DNA from 4 places in the Terribacillus sp. AE2B 122 genome. Region 3 is predicted to be linked to each of the others. Evidence: riboswitches for the same ligand, from Rfam matches in the RefSeq annotation. Region 3 holds a riboswitch; each other region holds the start of a gene.
What was found. Region 3 has a riboswitch for S-adenosylmethionine ahead of AE2B122_RS16460 (hypothetical protein). Riboswitches for the same ligand answer to the same signal wherever they lie in the genome.

Region 1: another riboswitch for S-adenosylmethionine. It lies ahead of ssuE (NADPH-dependent FMN reductase); the one in region 3 lies ahead of AE2B122_RS16460 (hypothetical protein).
Region 2: another riboswitch for S-adenosylmethionine. It lies ahead of AE2B122_RS14370 (iron-containing alcohol dehydrogenase family protein); the one in region 3 lies ahead of AE2B122_RS16460 (hypothetical protein).
Region 4: another riboswitch for S-adenosylmethionine. It lies ahead of AE2B122_RS17320 (homoserine dehydrogenase); the one in region 3 lies ahead of AE2B122_RS16460 (hypothetical protein).

Annotation. Positions count from the first base shown of each region.
Region 1 covers NZ_LR700942.1:971,627-975,596, reverse strand. The annotation lists gene spoVE (stage V sporulation protein E) at 1-1,080, shown strand, start outside; SAM riboswitch class I at 1,335-1,441, shown strand; gene ssuE (NADPH-dependent FMN reductase) at 1,532-2,083, shown strand; gene AE2B122_RS04940 (MFS transporter) at 2,096-3,361, shown strand; gene AE2B122_RS04935 (LLM class flavin-dependent oxidoreductase) at 3,381-3,970, shown strand, end outside.
Region 2 covers NZ_LR700947.1:78,936-82,905, reverse strand. The annotation lists gene AE2B122_RS14375 (carbon-nitrogen family hydrolase) at 1-191, opposite strand, end outside; gene AE2B122_RS14370 (iron-containing alcohol dehydrogenase family protein) at 188-1,282, opposite strand; SAM riboswitch class I at 1,359-1,461, opposite strand; gene AE2B122_RS14365 (pyridoxal phosphate-dependent aminotransferase) at 1,568-2,746, shown strand; gene AE2B122_RS14360 (MBL fold metallo-hydrolase) at 2,786-3,916, opposite strand; gene AE2B122_RS14355 (metal-dependent hydrolase) at 3,930-3,970, opposite strand, start outside.
Region 3 covers NZ_LR700949.1:39,972-43,941, reverse strand. The annotation lists gene AE2B122_RS16470 (alanine/glycine:cation symporter family protein) at 1-550, opposite strand, end outside; gene AE2B122_RS16465 (cysteine hydrolase family protein) at 862-1,419, opposite strand; gene AE2B122_RS16460 (hypothetical protein) at 1,567-2,532, opposite strand; SAM riboswitch class I at 2,613-2,717, opposite strand; gene AE2B122_RS16455 (transglutaminase family protein) at 2,939-3,547, shown strand; gene AE2B122_RS16450 (DegV family protein) at 3,901-3,970, opposite strand, start outside.
Region 4 covers NZ_LR700950.1:71,583-75,552, reverse strand. The annotation lists gene AE2B122_RS17325 (NADPH-dependent FMN reductase) at 1-518, opposite strand, end outside; gene AE2B122_RS17320 (homoserine dehydrogenase) at 537-1,664, opposite strand; SAM riboswitch class I at 1,749-1,845, opposite strand; gene AE2B122_RS17315 (ThiF family adenylyltransferase) at 1,917-2,927, opposite strand; gene AE2B122_RS17310 (thiazole synthase) at 2,927-3,691, opposite strand; gene thiS (sulfur carrier protein ThiS) at 3,695-3,898, opposite strand; gene thiO (glycine oxidase ThiO) at 3,895-3,970, opposite strand, start outside.

The DNA of each region.
Region 1 (3,970 bases), on a different contig from region 3:
ACGGACTGGCTATTGCTCTTCTCTATCGGAGGCCTACTGACAATCGGTATCATCATGGTGTATAGTGCTTCTGCTGTATGGGCGGAATATAAATTTGACGATAGCTTCTTTTTTGCCAAGCGGCAGCTATTGTTCGCCGGTGTTGGTTTAGGAGCTATGCTGGTCATTTCCAGGTTGCATTATGAGATTTGGCGGAAATATGCGAAGGTTTTACTTTTGATTTGCTTTGTTTTGCTCATTGCCGTCTTGATTCCGGGTGTCGGATTGGTCCGTGGTGGTGCAAGGAGCTGGATAGGGGTAGGGGCCTTCAGTATCCAGCCTTCTGAATTTACGAAGCTGGGCTTGATCATCTATTTAGCTGTCTATCTTTCGGCTAAGCAGAAATATATAACTTCCTTGAGACAAGGATTCCTGCCCTCGCTCTTACTCGTTTTTACAGCTTTCGGTATGATCATGCTCCAGCCGGATCTGGGAACTGGTGTAGTACTTGTACTTACCTGTATGGTGATGATTTTAGTGAGCGGAGCCAGAATCTCACACTTCGTTGGTCTAGGTATTTTAGGGCTAGGTGCTTTCGCGGCGCTCATCTTGTCTGCGCCATATCGAATTCAGCGTATCACAGCTTTTCTGGATCCTTGGGAAGATCCGTTAGGGGAAGGATTCCAGATCATCCAATCCCTATATGCGATTGGACCTGGCGGGTTAATGGGGCTGGGGTTAGGCAATAGTCTGCAAAAATTCTTCTACCTGCCAGAGCCGCAGACGGATTTCATCTTTGCCATTCTAGCAGAGGAGCTCGGGTTCATCGGCGGCGCAGGTGTTATGCTTCTCTTCCTGTTGTTTCTGTGGCGAGGCATACAAGTTGCGCTTCGGGCGCCTGATGGCTTCAGTAGTCTGCTGGCATTAGGTATCACTGGTATGATTGCTATCCAGTGCATGATCAATATCAGTGTTGTTATAGGCTTGATTCCAGTTACTGGTATTACGTTGCCGTTTTTAAGCTACGGTGGATCTTCACTTACGCTTACGCTTAGCTCTGTCGGTATCCTATTGAATGTCAGCAGGTATAGTAAACTCTGAAAACATATGCTTCGTTGATGCTGAATTCTTGAGTAAAGTTAACTTCCGACAGAGCTTTGGAGAGGTTCACCTAGATATGTAGCTAAAACAGAATGAAATGTATGCCATGCAGGGACTATGATCACATGAGAAGCAAACGGAACAGTTTAAGTTAAAAATAATCTGTAAGAAAAAAGTACTGTGTTAAAAAATTCAGACAATTCCTGTTGACATTTATTAGTAACGCACGTATCATTGTAAACAATTTCATATAGTTCTTATCAAGAGAAGCCGAGGGACTGGCCCGATGAAGCTTCAGCAACCTCTGATTATGTCAGAAAGGTGCTAAATCCAGCAAGATTAATTTCTTGGAAGATAAGAGTGCGGGCGATTATCTCAAGCTCTCTTTTCTTCGGAAAAGAGAGCTTTTTTTCGTTTAGTCACTCTACTACAAAAAAAGGAGAATTGACAAATGACAGACATTATCATTCTAACAGGCAGTCCATCCAAACATTCAAGATCGCAGCTGGCAGCAAATTATGCAGGGAAACTGGCGGAAGCCCAAGGCTATTCTGTGAAGGAGATCAGCGTTACCGATTTTGCTGCGGAGGATCTGATTTATGCAAGATTCGACAGTCCGGCTATTGTGGAAGCAGGTCAAACCGTCAGCAGTGCCAAAGGATTAATTATTGCTTCACCTGTATACAAAGCAGCTTATACCGGCGTATTAAAAGCTTTACTTGATCTACTGCCTCAGGACGCGTTTAAGAATAAGCCGGTACTTCCGATCATGACAGGCGGCAGCCCGGCACATTTGCTTGCGATAGATTATGCATTAAAGCCGCTAATCGCGAATCTAAAAGGAGAGCCTTTACAGGGAGTATATTTATGCGATCACCATATCAATAAAGAGAACCCAAATCAGCCAGTGGCGGACGAAGAAACCGGTGTAAGAATTAACAGGCAGGCGAATCAGCTTGTTGAATCTATTCGCCGTAATCATGCTGCCAGTGCCGTGAAGTAAAGGAGGAAAGTGATGGGAGCAAAGAAAACATTATTTGGTATTCCGATTCAAGTCATTGGCGGGCTGCTGGCAATTTTGTTGTTCATGACTGGGGACGGCATTGAACAGGCATTTCTGTCTAAGTATGTTGTCGACATAGGATTCACTACCAATCAGTCAGCAATTATGTTCAGTGCTTACGGAATCGTACTCACACTGGCTTCTTGGCTTGCTGGTGTGCTTGGGGAAGTCATAGGACCGCGAAGGACGATGCTGATCGGGCTGGTGACATGGGTTGTTTTTGAAATCGGCTTTCTTTATCTGGGTCTTTACTTGGAAAGCTTTTCTATGATGGTGATCATGTACGGTTTGCGCGGTTTTGGCTACCCGCTGTTTGCTTTCGCTTTTATTGTGTGGATTGCTTACCGTACAGAAAAGCAAAAGCTTGCAACAGCAATGGGATGGTTCTTCTTTATGTTTGCTGGCGGTATCGGTTTTCTTGGCTCGTATTATCCGAGTATTCTGCTTCCGTACATTGGTGAAATGGCAACGCTTTGGAGTTCACTTATTTGGATTATCTTAGGTGGAATTCTAGGTGTTGCATTAGTAGACGACAAAGATCGCCAGGGAGTCAGGATTCAAGATCAAACTTCAGAAAATAAGTGGGCGGAGGCGCTAAAAGGAATCACGATTCTTTGGGAGAGTCCGCGCGTTGCTGCTGGCGGTCTCCTTCGTACAATTAATACAGCAGGATGGTATGGTTTCGTAGTTGTAATGCCAGGTTTTTTTACGAGTTTCCTAAATATTTCAACGAGTCAGTGGCTTCAGCTTTGGGCGATTCAGTCCGTCAGCAATATGGCAGCTGGTGTGTTATTTGGGATGATAGGTGACCGAATTGGCTGGGTTAAGGTAGTCCGTTGGTTTGGCTGTGTGGGAGCAGCTGTTTGTTCTTTGCTTTACTACTACATTCCGGCAGCATTCGGAGCAAACATTCCGCTGCTTGTACTGAACGCAATTCTTTTCGGTGCCGCAATTGCAGCTTTTGTTCCGCTGTCTGCTATATTACCGACGCTTGCTCCTGCCAACCGCGGGGCAGCGATCTCTGTACTTAATTTAGGTGCAGGAGCCAGTCAGTTTCTTGGTCCGGTGCTTGTCGGGGTACTGAACAATTACTTAGGAATTGTTGGTGTGGTCTGGGGATTTGCCATTTTGTATGCACTTAGTTTTCTGTTAACGCCATTTCTTGCCCCTGCTTCGAAAGCACAAGTACATGCTACAGAAGAACTTGCTGTTAGATAACTAAAGGAGGATTTTCTAAATGACGAACAAACGGATCTATTTGAATGCTTTTGATATGAATTGCGTTGGACATCAATCACCGGGGTTATGGACACATCCTGACGATCAGGCACATCGCTACAAAGATTTGGAGTATTGGACAGATCTTGCGCAAATATTGGAGCGTGGCCAGTTTGATGCATTATTTTTGGCGGACGTACTTGGAACATACGACGTTTATCAGAACTCCCGGGAGGGAGCAGTCCGTCAGGCAGCCCAGGTGCCGGTAAATGATCCGCTGCTCGTTGTGCCGGCGATGGCTCAAGTCACAAAGCATCTAGGTTTTGGTGTTACAGCGTCTGTTACGTATGAGCATCCATACAGCTTTGCGCGTCGCGTCTCTACGTTGGATCATTTAACGAAAGGCCGTGTAGGCTGGAATATTGTTACATCCTATTTAGAAAGTGCAGCTAGAAACCTAGGTTTGGATACGCAAATTAAACATGACGAGCGCTATACTATTGCTGAGGAATACGTAGAAGTATGCTATAAGCTTTGGGAAGGCAGTTGGGAAGACGATGCAGTAGTTCGAGATACAGATAGGAAAGTTTACACTAATCCAGAAAAGGT
Region 2 (3,970 bases), on a different contig from region 3:
CGCTTCGTTGTTTCTCCCTCTGCATCACTTATGCTTTCAAGCCTAGACAGGTCGTAGCCAGTTGTCCAAAGCTCCGGCAGCACGAGGACATCGGCATTTTCCTGTGCCTCATTAACTAATGCTTCCACTGTTCTGTAATTGGCTTCCGGATCACCAAAAACGATATCATGCTGAATTAAGGCAAGTTTCATTGTGTCACTCCCTTATTCGCCGCAACGAATGTCTCGACACTTCGCATGGCGTCCACGACTTGATCTGAATCGGAAACATGCATGAAATGAATGGATTCACCTGGTGCGACAGCGCCGTCTGCAGCAATTTTCATCGCTTTGTCCAAATCCTCTTTTACGCCAAGTTCTTTAAGTACTGTTGGTAATCCGAGTTTTTGATAAATTGGAAGCAAAGTGCGAATCTCGTCAAACTTCTCTTCCAATGCAAGCTGAACAAGAATGCCGTAAGCTACTTTATTTCCGTGCAGCTGCTCATGTGTTTCTGCAAGTCTTGTCAGTCCATTGTGAATGGAATGTGCACCAGCAATTCGGCCGTATTCATCACCGAAACCTCCTACCATACCGCCAGCCATAATGATAGTTTCTGCAACCCGGGTAAATGCACTGTCAGTACGTTCACTTTGTAAAGAACAAATAGCTGCATCTCCTTCGGCAATAAGGATATCCCGGCATAACTTAGCTGCGTTGCGGGATATCTGAACAGCAAGCGGCTGATCCGTCATATTTTCGGTAAGTGCATCTGCTTCGTACCATTTGGCCAATGTATCTCCGATTCCGGCAATCAGATAAGGTACAGGTGTTGTGAGCAAAAGTTTCGGCTCAACAAGCAGCATAAATGCACTGCGTGGGAATACGGTATATTCGACAAAATTACCTGCTTCATCATAAAAAACGCTGAGTGAAGCCCATGGGGAGCAGTTAGAAACGATTGTCGGAATTAGAATGACTGGCAGCCCTGCATCATTGGCAGCGGCTTTGGCAGTATCTAACACTTTTCCGCCGCCGACACCGATTATGAATTGAGCAGCTTCGTTTGTTGCGATGTTTGCTAATCTAGCTGCTTCTGCATGTGTGCACTGGCCGTTATAAGCGACTCGTTTTACTGGCAAATCAATCGGATCCAAGAATGGGGAAGCCGCTTTCCAGGAAGCATTTCCGTGAATAAGCAAACCATTTGTCCAATTCAATTCCGAAAGCCTTGCTGGAAGACTTTCCAGTATATTATCCTCACAGACGTAATAATTCGGAGCGCCTTTTATGTTGATGGTCATGTTGTCACCTCATTGATTTTTTACATAAAAAAACTCTTCCAGACGAATATGGAAGAGGGAAAGGCGGTGTCTAGTCCCCTTATCCCTCAGCGTTTCGCTGTTGGATTTAGCACCGTGTGCAAATGCACCGGTTGCCGGGCTTCATAGGGCCAATTCCCTCCGCCTTCTCTTGATAAGAGTGTGTGATTCATGTATGATTTGTTCATTATCGCATTCTATTTCCAAGACTGTCAAGATTGGTAATAGTCAGAATAAGAAGAGTGAAACAACAGGAGAGTGAGTAAGATGGATTTTCCGTTTTCGGATGCATTGAAACGACTGCCGGAACAGTTTTTTGCCGGCTTAGTACATAAGGTAGGTCTGCTGGAGAAAGAGGGGCACGATATCATCAAGCTCGGACAGGGAAACCCTGATTTGCCGACGCCGCAGCATATCGTAGAGAAACTGAAGGAAGCTTCCGATAATCCGGCTTATCATAAATATTCACCATTCAGAGGCTTTGATTTTCTTAAGCAGGCAGTTTGCGACTTTTATGATCGGGAATACGGTGTAAAATTGGATCCCGCAACAGAAGTGGCCATCATGTTCGGCTCTAAAACAGGTTTGGTGGAAATCAGCCAATGTCTGCTGAATCCTGGTGATTTGGCACTGCTTCCGGACCCGGGGTATCCGGATTATATGTCCGGTATCGAACTTGCGCAAGCACGAACATCGTTCATGCCATTAACCGCTGAAAATGAATTTCTGCCTGATTATGATGCTATTCCTGCTCGTGATCTGGAAGAAGCAAAGCTGATGTTCTTGAACTATCCAAACAATCCCACTGCTGCAACAGCGGATCAGAAGTTCTTCGATAAAACAGTGGAACTGGCAAAGAAACATAAAATCTGTGTGCTGCATGATTTCGCTTATGGTGCACTAGGCTTTGACGGTGAAAAACCACAAAGCTTCCTGCAATCCGAAGGCAGCAAAGAAGTTGGCATTGAAATGTACACCTTATCCAAAACGTATAATATGGCCGGCTGGCGCATCGCTTTTGCAGTTGGTAATGCCTCTGTGATTGAAAGCATCAATTTAATCCAGGATCATATTTATGTAAGTTTGTTTGGCGGCATGCAAGAGGCGGCTGCTTACGCTCTGACAACGGATCAGACATGCGTGGAAGAACTCGTCCGCACGTATGAAAGCAGAAGAGATGCTTTCATCGGCCATTTACGTGCTATCGGTTGGGATGTACCCGAACCAAAAGGTACTTTCTTCGTTTGGCTGCCAGTTCCGCACGGATTTACTTCTGAGGAATTCGCTGATTTGCTGCTGGAAAAGGCGCATGTGGCAGTTGCTCCGGGGAATGGTTTTGGCGAATATGGAGAAGGATATGTTCGCGCAGGTTTATTGGATACGGAGGAAAGATTGCTGGAAGCGGCAAAACGAATCGAAAAGCTCGGTATCTTTTCAAAAGCATAAGAAAGAGCCAGTCCTATATGGGACTGGCTCTTTTGTCTGTCAGCTTGTCACTGCGCAGCGATTTGGGCCGGATTCTATATCGGCTTCGTCTGTGCTATCAATGGTGGCTTTTCCTTGATTGGCTTCCCGAATCAGCTGGTAGCTATTCGGCTGCTGGGAAGGAATGCTATCCAAAACGGAGGAAGCAAATTGGCTCACATCCTGCAGCTGCAATCGGGGATTTTTTCTGTATAAATCTTCCATACGAGCTTGAACTGTACCGTCCGTTTCGATCTCTGACAGCTCGGAAAAATGGGAAGGAAGGACAATCAAGTCCAACGACAATAATGGAAACTTTTCATATAAAGTGTTGTGCAGATTCTTTACCCATTGTTCTGCTTGACCGGCTAAATCTGGGCGGCCGATTGATTCGGTAAAGAGCGTATCTCCAGACAGCAGGAAAGTGTCATCAACGACAAAACTGATGCTTCCTTCTGTATGACCTGGTGAGGCAATGCTGCGCATGCCTTCTTCCGTTTTTCCGAATGGAATCGTCATACCATCTTGTAAAGGAGAAAAGGTGAAAGTCGCTTCTTTTCCATCATCAGCAGGGAACCAATATGTCGCTCCTGTTTCTTCTGCCAGTCTCCGTCCGCCGGACAAATGGTCCGCGTGAAGATGGGTATCAAGTACATGTTTGATCGTCCATCCGTTTTCTTTAGCGAAGGTTGAATAGGCTTCGGTGAACCTTGCCGGATCTACTACAGCTGCTTCTCCATTGGAGACGACCATGTAGGATAGGCAGCCTTTCCCAATACGCATGAATTGATAAATCTCCCCGCCATATGTGAGATCGCCGACTTTATGGGGACTGAGTGTTTCTCCCCAAGCTTGCATGCCGCCAACGACATGAACGATATTATCCATTCCGGCTGCTTGTAAGAGGGAGACGGCTGTCTGAGCTGATTTGCCCCGATAGCACATGACATAGACAGGATCTTGTTCTGGCAGTTCTTTACGGGCCTTATTTGGGTCTGCTTTGATAGCGGCAAACGGAATATCATATCTTTTAACGCTATCGGCTGTAATTGACCAGTCCTGAACATCCGCTTCTTGCCGGATGTCAAGAAGATGAACGGTATCTTTCGCTTTTATTTTTTCTGCCAGTTCTGCTGTGTGCAATGGATTCATGCAATCGTCTCCTTTAGAAATCTTTTTTGATTATAGGAAGGAGCAGTTTGACTC
Region 3 (3,970 bases):
AGGCTATTCTGCGAACCCCGCCAAAGATGACGTATCCTGTAATAACAACCAAAGCAATCCCAGTGATCGCTGGCCCGATACCGAATGCATTATTCATGCTGTCAGCAATTGCATTTGCCTGTACACCTGGAGTTAAAAGACAGGTAGATACAGCTGCAACTACAGCGAAAATATAACCGTACCATTTCCATCCAAGCCCTTTCTCCGCATAATAAGCCGGTCCGCCGCGATACTCGCCATCCACTTTCTTTTTATAAATCTGAGCAAGTGTCGATTCAGCAAAAGCCGCTGCAGATCCGAAGAAAGCAATGAACCACATCCAGAATACAGCCCCAGGGCCTCCTGCTGCAATAGCAGTCGCAACACCTGCTATATTCCCTGTACCGACTCTGCCTGAGAGCGCAATAACCAGAGATTGAAAGGGCGAAACACCTGATTCAGAACTTTTCCCGGTAAACGTGTGCACAACCATGTCCTTCAAATATCTTACCTGCAGAAACCCGGATGCAATTGTATATACACCAGCAACTACAGCGATGAAAATCAACATCGGTACACTCCACAAATAACCGCTAATTTCCGTTAATAAAGCTTCAAAGCCCAATAGAATACCTCCTGAAAAGATGTATTTAAGATGGAATATGTTTTTATTATGTCGAAATAGCGTGGAGGATGCATTGGATTTGTAAGGAAATGTAACGGATAAATTTCATAATTCAAATAATTAAATCATTCAAATAAAGTGGAGCGTAATTAATTTAACAAAAATCTAACGGAACTGTTTTGCATTAACTACATATAAAAACCCTTCCAAATAAAATTCAGAAGGGTTTTTAAGTCTACGAACATTAAACAATAAGCTTAGCGATACGTATCATGCGACGTTTTAAACAGGTCCTCTGCTGCCTGACGCACAACTGAGAAATGATCCACATTATAGTGACCGTGCAGAATCTGATTGTGATGCTGGATGATCTGCTCTGCTGTCAGAACATCAGAGCCAGCTGTTGAATGACCATCTGCTACGAGTGTTACATCCATGCCTTGTACGGTGGCAGTACGAACTGCCGTGTCAATACAATGCTGGGTCTCGCAGCCCATGATGACAAGATGAGTAAATCCCTCTTCTTTCACATGTTCAAGCAAACCTGTTCCATAGAAAGCATTTGTAGCCTGCTTGTTAAAGATAGGTGCTTCTTTTGGTACTTGGATACCTGGATGGATCTGGAATCCCGTTCCTTGTCCTTCCGCGACATCTGTATCACGGACGAAAAGAATAGCAGCGTCTGCTGTTTGTGCCTTGCCGATGACCAGGTTAATTTGTTCAATCAGGTTCTCTTTGCGATAAACAGGTCTCTCTCCTGCTCCGCCCTCAATTAGTGCTTGCTGTGCATCAATAATCAATAGTGCTTGCTTCAATAAAAGCTCCCCTTTAGCTGATTGCTATGGCACTCCTGCTTTGCGACTTGTATGCTGCATTTGTCTGTTTCATACTGAACCGCCTCCTCTATACTGTTAGCTTCAGTATACTGGAAATTAAACAGTAATGGGGATTTTTACCACAAACTAAAATTGTAATTCCTTGCTTCGTAAAAGATAAGTCTGTATTAGCTGATTCGTGTCCTCCAAGTCCTTTACTGACACGACCTGTGTCGTCTGGTCAAGATGCTCGATCGGGATATTTAGGACACTCACTGGAATCTTGGTGGATAGTTTTTTATAGCGATGTCGAAATAGAAATTCCAACTGAAATGGAATGTCATGAGCAATGGCCAAATCGACCAACTGATTTTTCAATGTCTGATTGATTGGAATTGTTTTGTCTGCCACTTTGATCGCAACTCCGCTTCCTAATTCGATGGCTCCTCGGCTTTTGTGCGCAATTCTTTGACGAGGGACGGATCCGATAAAAAAGGCCGCTTCTCCTTCAAGCTGATAGGTAAGTTGCTTTTTATTATGAAACGGAAAGAAAATAATGGTGATTTCCCCTTCTGTTGCATCCCACTGCTGCAGAAGATTGATCGCAATTGCTGGTGCCACTTTGTTATCCAACCCTTTTCCGACGACTCTTCCACTCACTTCGTCACCAAGATACAGGAAGTCATCAAATAACGTCACATGATTGCCAGGCTCCACACCCATCTCACGCGCATCGTTTTCCGAGTTGGCACCGATGTCGATCACAGCAGCATGTTGTTCTGCTTCACCTGCCATAATCACGCCCTGCACTAATCCATTCTTTGCCTCCACTTGAACAGTCTGCCCCTGAGCATACGTAAGCGAGAAATAATTCGCATCTGCTACAAGCGCGCCTGATTCCGTAATGGACGTCACTACATAAATCTCTTCCTTTACCTCCGCCAGCAAGGTGATTTTCGGCGAATACTTTGCTCCATATTTACGGACAATAAGATTCCCCCGACTGTCAAAGTGCATCTCATCCGCGAACGGTGTAATCTTATCAACGATCTGTGAAACAAACGACTGATTATACCCTTTGTACTTGGACAGTTCTCGAATCAATTCAAACATGTTGCCTTCCCCTTTCTGTAGGCAGCGGGACAAATACAAAAGCCTCTCGTGCAAGATGCGTCGAGAGGCTTCCTCTATTCATCTTATCTGCCGGCTATGAACCGATGGAATTAGCACAGTATCTGTTGTCAGACCTGCTGCTGAGGTTTCACAGGGCCATATCCCTCCACCTCTCTAGATAAGAAACATATACAGTTTTCAGAAATTTTATCAGACAGAGATCAGATTGTCAATATAACTTATCGGGTTACTCAGGAATAAGAAGTTACATCGACATACAAGAGCAAATTGCTTAGACAACTACTAATGTATGTTTATAAGAATGACTTAGAACAATTAAAATTCATGAACCCTCCTATTGATTTTACTGGTATATTTATACATATGAGTTACAGGAGGGAGATATTTGAATTTAATACCAGAATCACAATCTTACAATGACTATTTGGATGAATCAGATGTAATTGATTTCTCACATCCCCTGATCAGAGACAAGATCAGTGAGCTAATTTCATCTCGAATGTCCGAAATAGACAAAGTTAGAGTAGTATTCCATTATGTTCGTGATAGTATAGGGCACTCATGGGATATTCAGAGCAAGCGTGTGACTTGCAGGGCATCAGAAGTACTTACATACAAAGAAGGCATCTGTTATGCAAAATCTAATTTGCTTGCAGCCATGTTAAGGTCATTAAATATTCCAACAGGCTTTTGCTATCAAAGATTGACCCTATTCGATACACCAGACAAAGGTTATTGTATCCATGCTCTTAATGGGGTTTATATTAAAAGCTTAAATAAGTGGATACGACTTGACGCACGCGGAAATAAACCCGGAATACAATCAGAATTTTCTCTGCATGATGAGCAATTAGCATTTCGAATGAATGAACAATTTGATGAGTTAGATTATCCGATTATCTACACAAAACCCAATGTAAAGACAATCCGGGTTTTAGAAAGCAGCAAGAATGCTTTAGATATGTATAAGAGGCATTTACCTGATTTTATATAAAATAGATAGAAAGGTCTGAGTATGATGAGTTGGGAAGCCAGACGTACCATTGCTGTATTGTTTATCGCCATTCCTTTATTAATCGCAATTTATCTTTGTTTTAATAGTCATTTATTATACAGAAATAACTTAGACGTAACAGAAGGATATGTAATAGGCAGGATTTTAGTAATCATCTTTACTCTTTATCTTTTCTCTAAAATAGGATTTTCTATATTTAAGAGTACAGAAACGAAGTAGCATTAAAACTAAGAGCTATTTAAAGAAACGAAAACCTCGAACAATTAAATTGTTCGAGGTTTCTCAATAGATGGCATATGACACAGAAGCTGATTGATATCACAAGCCGTTTACTAAACAGAATAATTAGCAGGCATCCAGCTTGCCCCAACTCCGCCTCGACCAAAATGAATTGCCATAACG
Region 4 (3,970 bases), on a different contig from region 3:
ACAGCTTGATGCTGCAACGCCTCATCCAGCCCAATAACAAATTGCTCCAGTGTTTTTTGACAATCTTCGGTCAGAATAAAATCCTTGTATTCTTTTCGGCTTACAGCCAGCTGTTGGGGAATTGCATGCGCAGACAGACTGCTAAAAACAGTCCGCATCCCATTCAATGTATTGATACCGCCCTTTAGTCCTCCTGTACTCGTTAACAGTCCGACGGGCTTACCTTTCAGCAAATCTTTATCCAGATAGTCAATTGCGTTCTTTAATGCCCCGCTGTAACTGCCATGGTATTCAGGTGAACCGACCACAAGTCCCTCTGCCGAACTGATTCGTTCCCGCAGCCAATCAGCTGCTGCTCCAGCCGGCCGGACCGGGTGAAAAAGCGGCAGATCTAATTCCCCTATATTGATTATATCGGTCTCATATCTGGCCTTTTGCAACAGCGTCTGTACTTCTTCTAACAACTTCCTCGTTGTAGATGCAGGATTCAAGCTTCCGTTTAGAAATACGATTGTCATCCGAACTCTCCTCCTGTATTAAGCTTCTGCTTTAGCCGGTTTTCTAGCGGCAACTCTATAATAATGGCTATCAGATTCAACGTTTTCTCCGTGCAGAAGAATGGTCTCACCAGACGGCAAGTGAACGAAAGGAACTGCCTCGCGCTTCTCCGTGAATTTGATTACCCGCTTTACTTCTATTTCCTTCCGCTGGTGGACAAGATTCGCCAAGTCCTCAACGATGGCGCTTGCAGTCGGCAATGCCCCAGCACCTGGCCCTTGAAGCTTCAGCTTGCCAACTAGGTCACCTTCCACACATACAGCATTATCTACTCCATCCACGCTGTACAAAGGATGTGCAGCAGATAAAATGACTGGTTCGACAGATGCAGTCACTTCTCCGCCCGCATTTTCAAGCGTAGCAACATGTTTGATTTTCCAACCTTGTTCTCCAGCAGCTTGGATATCCTGTGAGGAAACTGAGCGGATTCCCTTTCGTGTAACTTTCTCCCAGTCCGGCTGAGCCTCGAACAACAAATCACTTAACACCATCAGTTTATAAAACGCGTCCCAGCCATCAACGTCATTGGCGGGATCAGCTTCTGCAAATCCTGCTTCCTGCGCAAGCTGCAGCGCTTCCTCAAACGGTAGTCCCTTATCGGACATTTCCGTCAGAATAAAATTGGATGTGCCATTCAAAATTGCCTCTACTTTAACGACATGGTTGATATGCAGAAGCTGTTTCAGCGTCCCAATCACCGGCACGCCACCTGCGACTGCAGCTTCATATTCCAGCCGCACGCCTTTCTTCTTAGCCAAGCGTTTGAGCTCTGCACCCCGGGAAGCAATCAGTTCTTTATTTGCCGTGATGATATGACAGCCATGATGGATCGCTTCAGTCAGGTAGCTGAAGGCTGGCTCAATGCCGACACTTGCTTCGATGATTACATCGAGGTCAGATATTGAGAAGAGCTCCGCTGCATCGTCTGTCAGCAATGCGTCCGTTACTTGCTGTTCATACTTCTGCTTCTCCCGCACCAAGACACCTGCCACTTGTACTTCCTTACCAAAAATCGCCTGCAGATTCGCTTGATGGGAGCGGATCGTCCTCCCTACAGCACTTCCTACTGTGCCATATCCAATCAACCCTATCTTCACTGCTGTCATCTGTTTTGCCTCCTTAAATGATTTTCTGCATAAAAAAAAGCCTCCCTGAGAGGACAGGGAGACGAATGTACCGTACTGTGTCTTCTCTCATCTACAGGAATTAGCACCTATACAAGTTAAAGTTACACTTGCAGGTTGCCGGGCATCATCGGGCCAGTCCCTCCGCCGCTCTTGATAAGAGTTTTGTATTCATTTGTTATGAAGGAGTTTAGCATGAATAATATATAGAGTCAACTGAAAATTCAAACAACATTATCCGACAAGACTCTCATAAAGGGAACGCGCTCGGCTTATATCGGCCACACCATGAATGATTGCCCTGCCATCAGAAAATAACACAATTCGATGACCCTTGTATTGAAAAGCAAGCAAGTATTCATTGGCAGTGACCTGGTCGAGTGCATTTGCCCATTCTTCTGATAAAGCTGGCAAATCCAGTGATTTATTGGCGCTAGGCCGGATATGGACAGCCTCCCTGCCGCAAAGAACATCAAGCCTCGTCCGGGAGGAACCATTCAAAAAAGGCAATTCTGCATTTGTGCCGCAACTGGAACAGCTTGAATTGCGAAGGCTATTTACGTCCACCTTCGTATAATCACCTGTCCATATATCAAACGCACACAGTTCTGCCTTTACTTCCTGACCGCATAAGATTCGCAATGCTTGTGTGACTTGCATCGCTGCCACCCATTGGACAATCGGACTGATGATTCCCGCTGTATCACAAGTTTCGCTTTGCTGTGGAAGCTGTTCCAGAAGACAGTGAAGACATGGAGTATCTTTATCTACAAGCACTGGGTATGTTATCCCATAGCTGCCTACACACGCTCCATATAAGTAAGGAATACTACGCTTCAATGCTGCATCATTGACAATTAAACGTGTCTCGAAATTATCTGTAGCATCCACAATTACATCCGCACCTTCAATCAGATGCTCGATATTATGGTGGTCAACATTTTCGATCACTGTATGCAATGTCACTTGATGATTGATTGCCTGTAATCGCTCCCTTGCTGCAAAAGCTTTCGGCAAATAGGAAGCAGCATCTTGCTCGGTATACAGCTGCTGACGCTGAAGATTATGAAATTCAACATAATCCCGATCAATAAGCACCAATTCTCCGATACCTGCACGTACTAGCATCTCTGCGGAAGCAGAGCCTAATGCCCCCATCCCTATTAAGACAATTTTACTGTTTTCTACCTGCGCCTGCCCATCCTTGCCGATGAACAGCTCCTGTTTCTGATAACGATCCTTCATCAGGTAATCAAACCTTCATTCGGGCTGCTTGCCACTGCATAATCTTTTTCGGGAATTCTTCCTGCTTCGAACCCTAATCGGCCTGCCTCAATGGCTAGCTTCATTGCATGTGCCATACGAACAGGGTCAGCAGCACCGGACACAGCTGTATTCAACAAGACACCATCAGCCCCAAGTTCCATTGCATAGGCAGCATCTTTAGGTGAACCAATACCAGCATCGACAATGACTGGTACACTGCTCTGTTCAATGATTATACGCAGGTTAAAAGGATTGATGATTCCTTTCCCTGACCCAATTGGCGATGCACCCGGCATGATCGCATGCACTCCCAGATCGACGAGTCGCTTAGCTAATACAACATCATCTGACGTGTAAGGCAGAACAATGAAGCCTTCATCCAACAGCATTTCTGAAGCCCGCAAAGTCTCGACTGGATCTGGAAGCAACGTCCTATCACAGCCGATCACTTCCACTTTCACCATATCGCATAACCCGGAAGCTTTGGCTAGTTTGGCTATACGGACAGCCTCCTCTGCCGTCTTTGCCCCTGCTGTATTTGGCATTAAAGAGTACTTTTCCAAATCCAGCTGTTCCAGAAAATTAGGCTGAGATGGCTCAAATATATCCATCCGCCTCACAGCAAATGTCAGTATCTCTGCCTTCGAAATATTGACTGCCTCTTCCTGCACCTCAAATGACGGGTATTTGCCTGTTCCTAATAATAAACGGGAAGTAAAAGTCTTATCTGCAATCTGTAACATCCTTCATCCTCCTCCTACAAAATGAATCAGCTCAACTTTATCACCATTTCTAATCGACTGTTCTGCATATGCAGTCTTGTTAATGATCTCTTTATTCAGTTCGACAATCACAATTCTTTTTTCCAGGGAAAGTGATGCCAGCAGCTGAGCTATAGTCTTGATATCAGCGGATAATTCCTGCTGCCTGCCATTCAGCTGAATGTTCACATTAACACCTCCTCGCCAGTGTTCAATCTGTCGACACGAAATGCTTCCTTCCATTCTTCCGGAACCTCATTG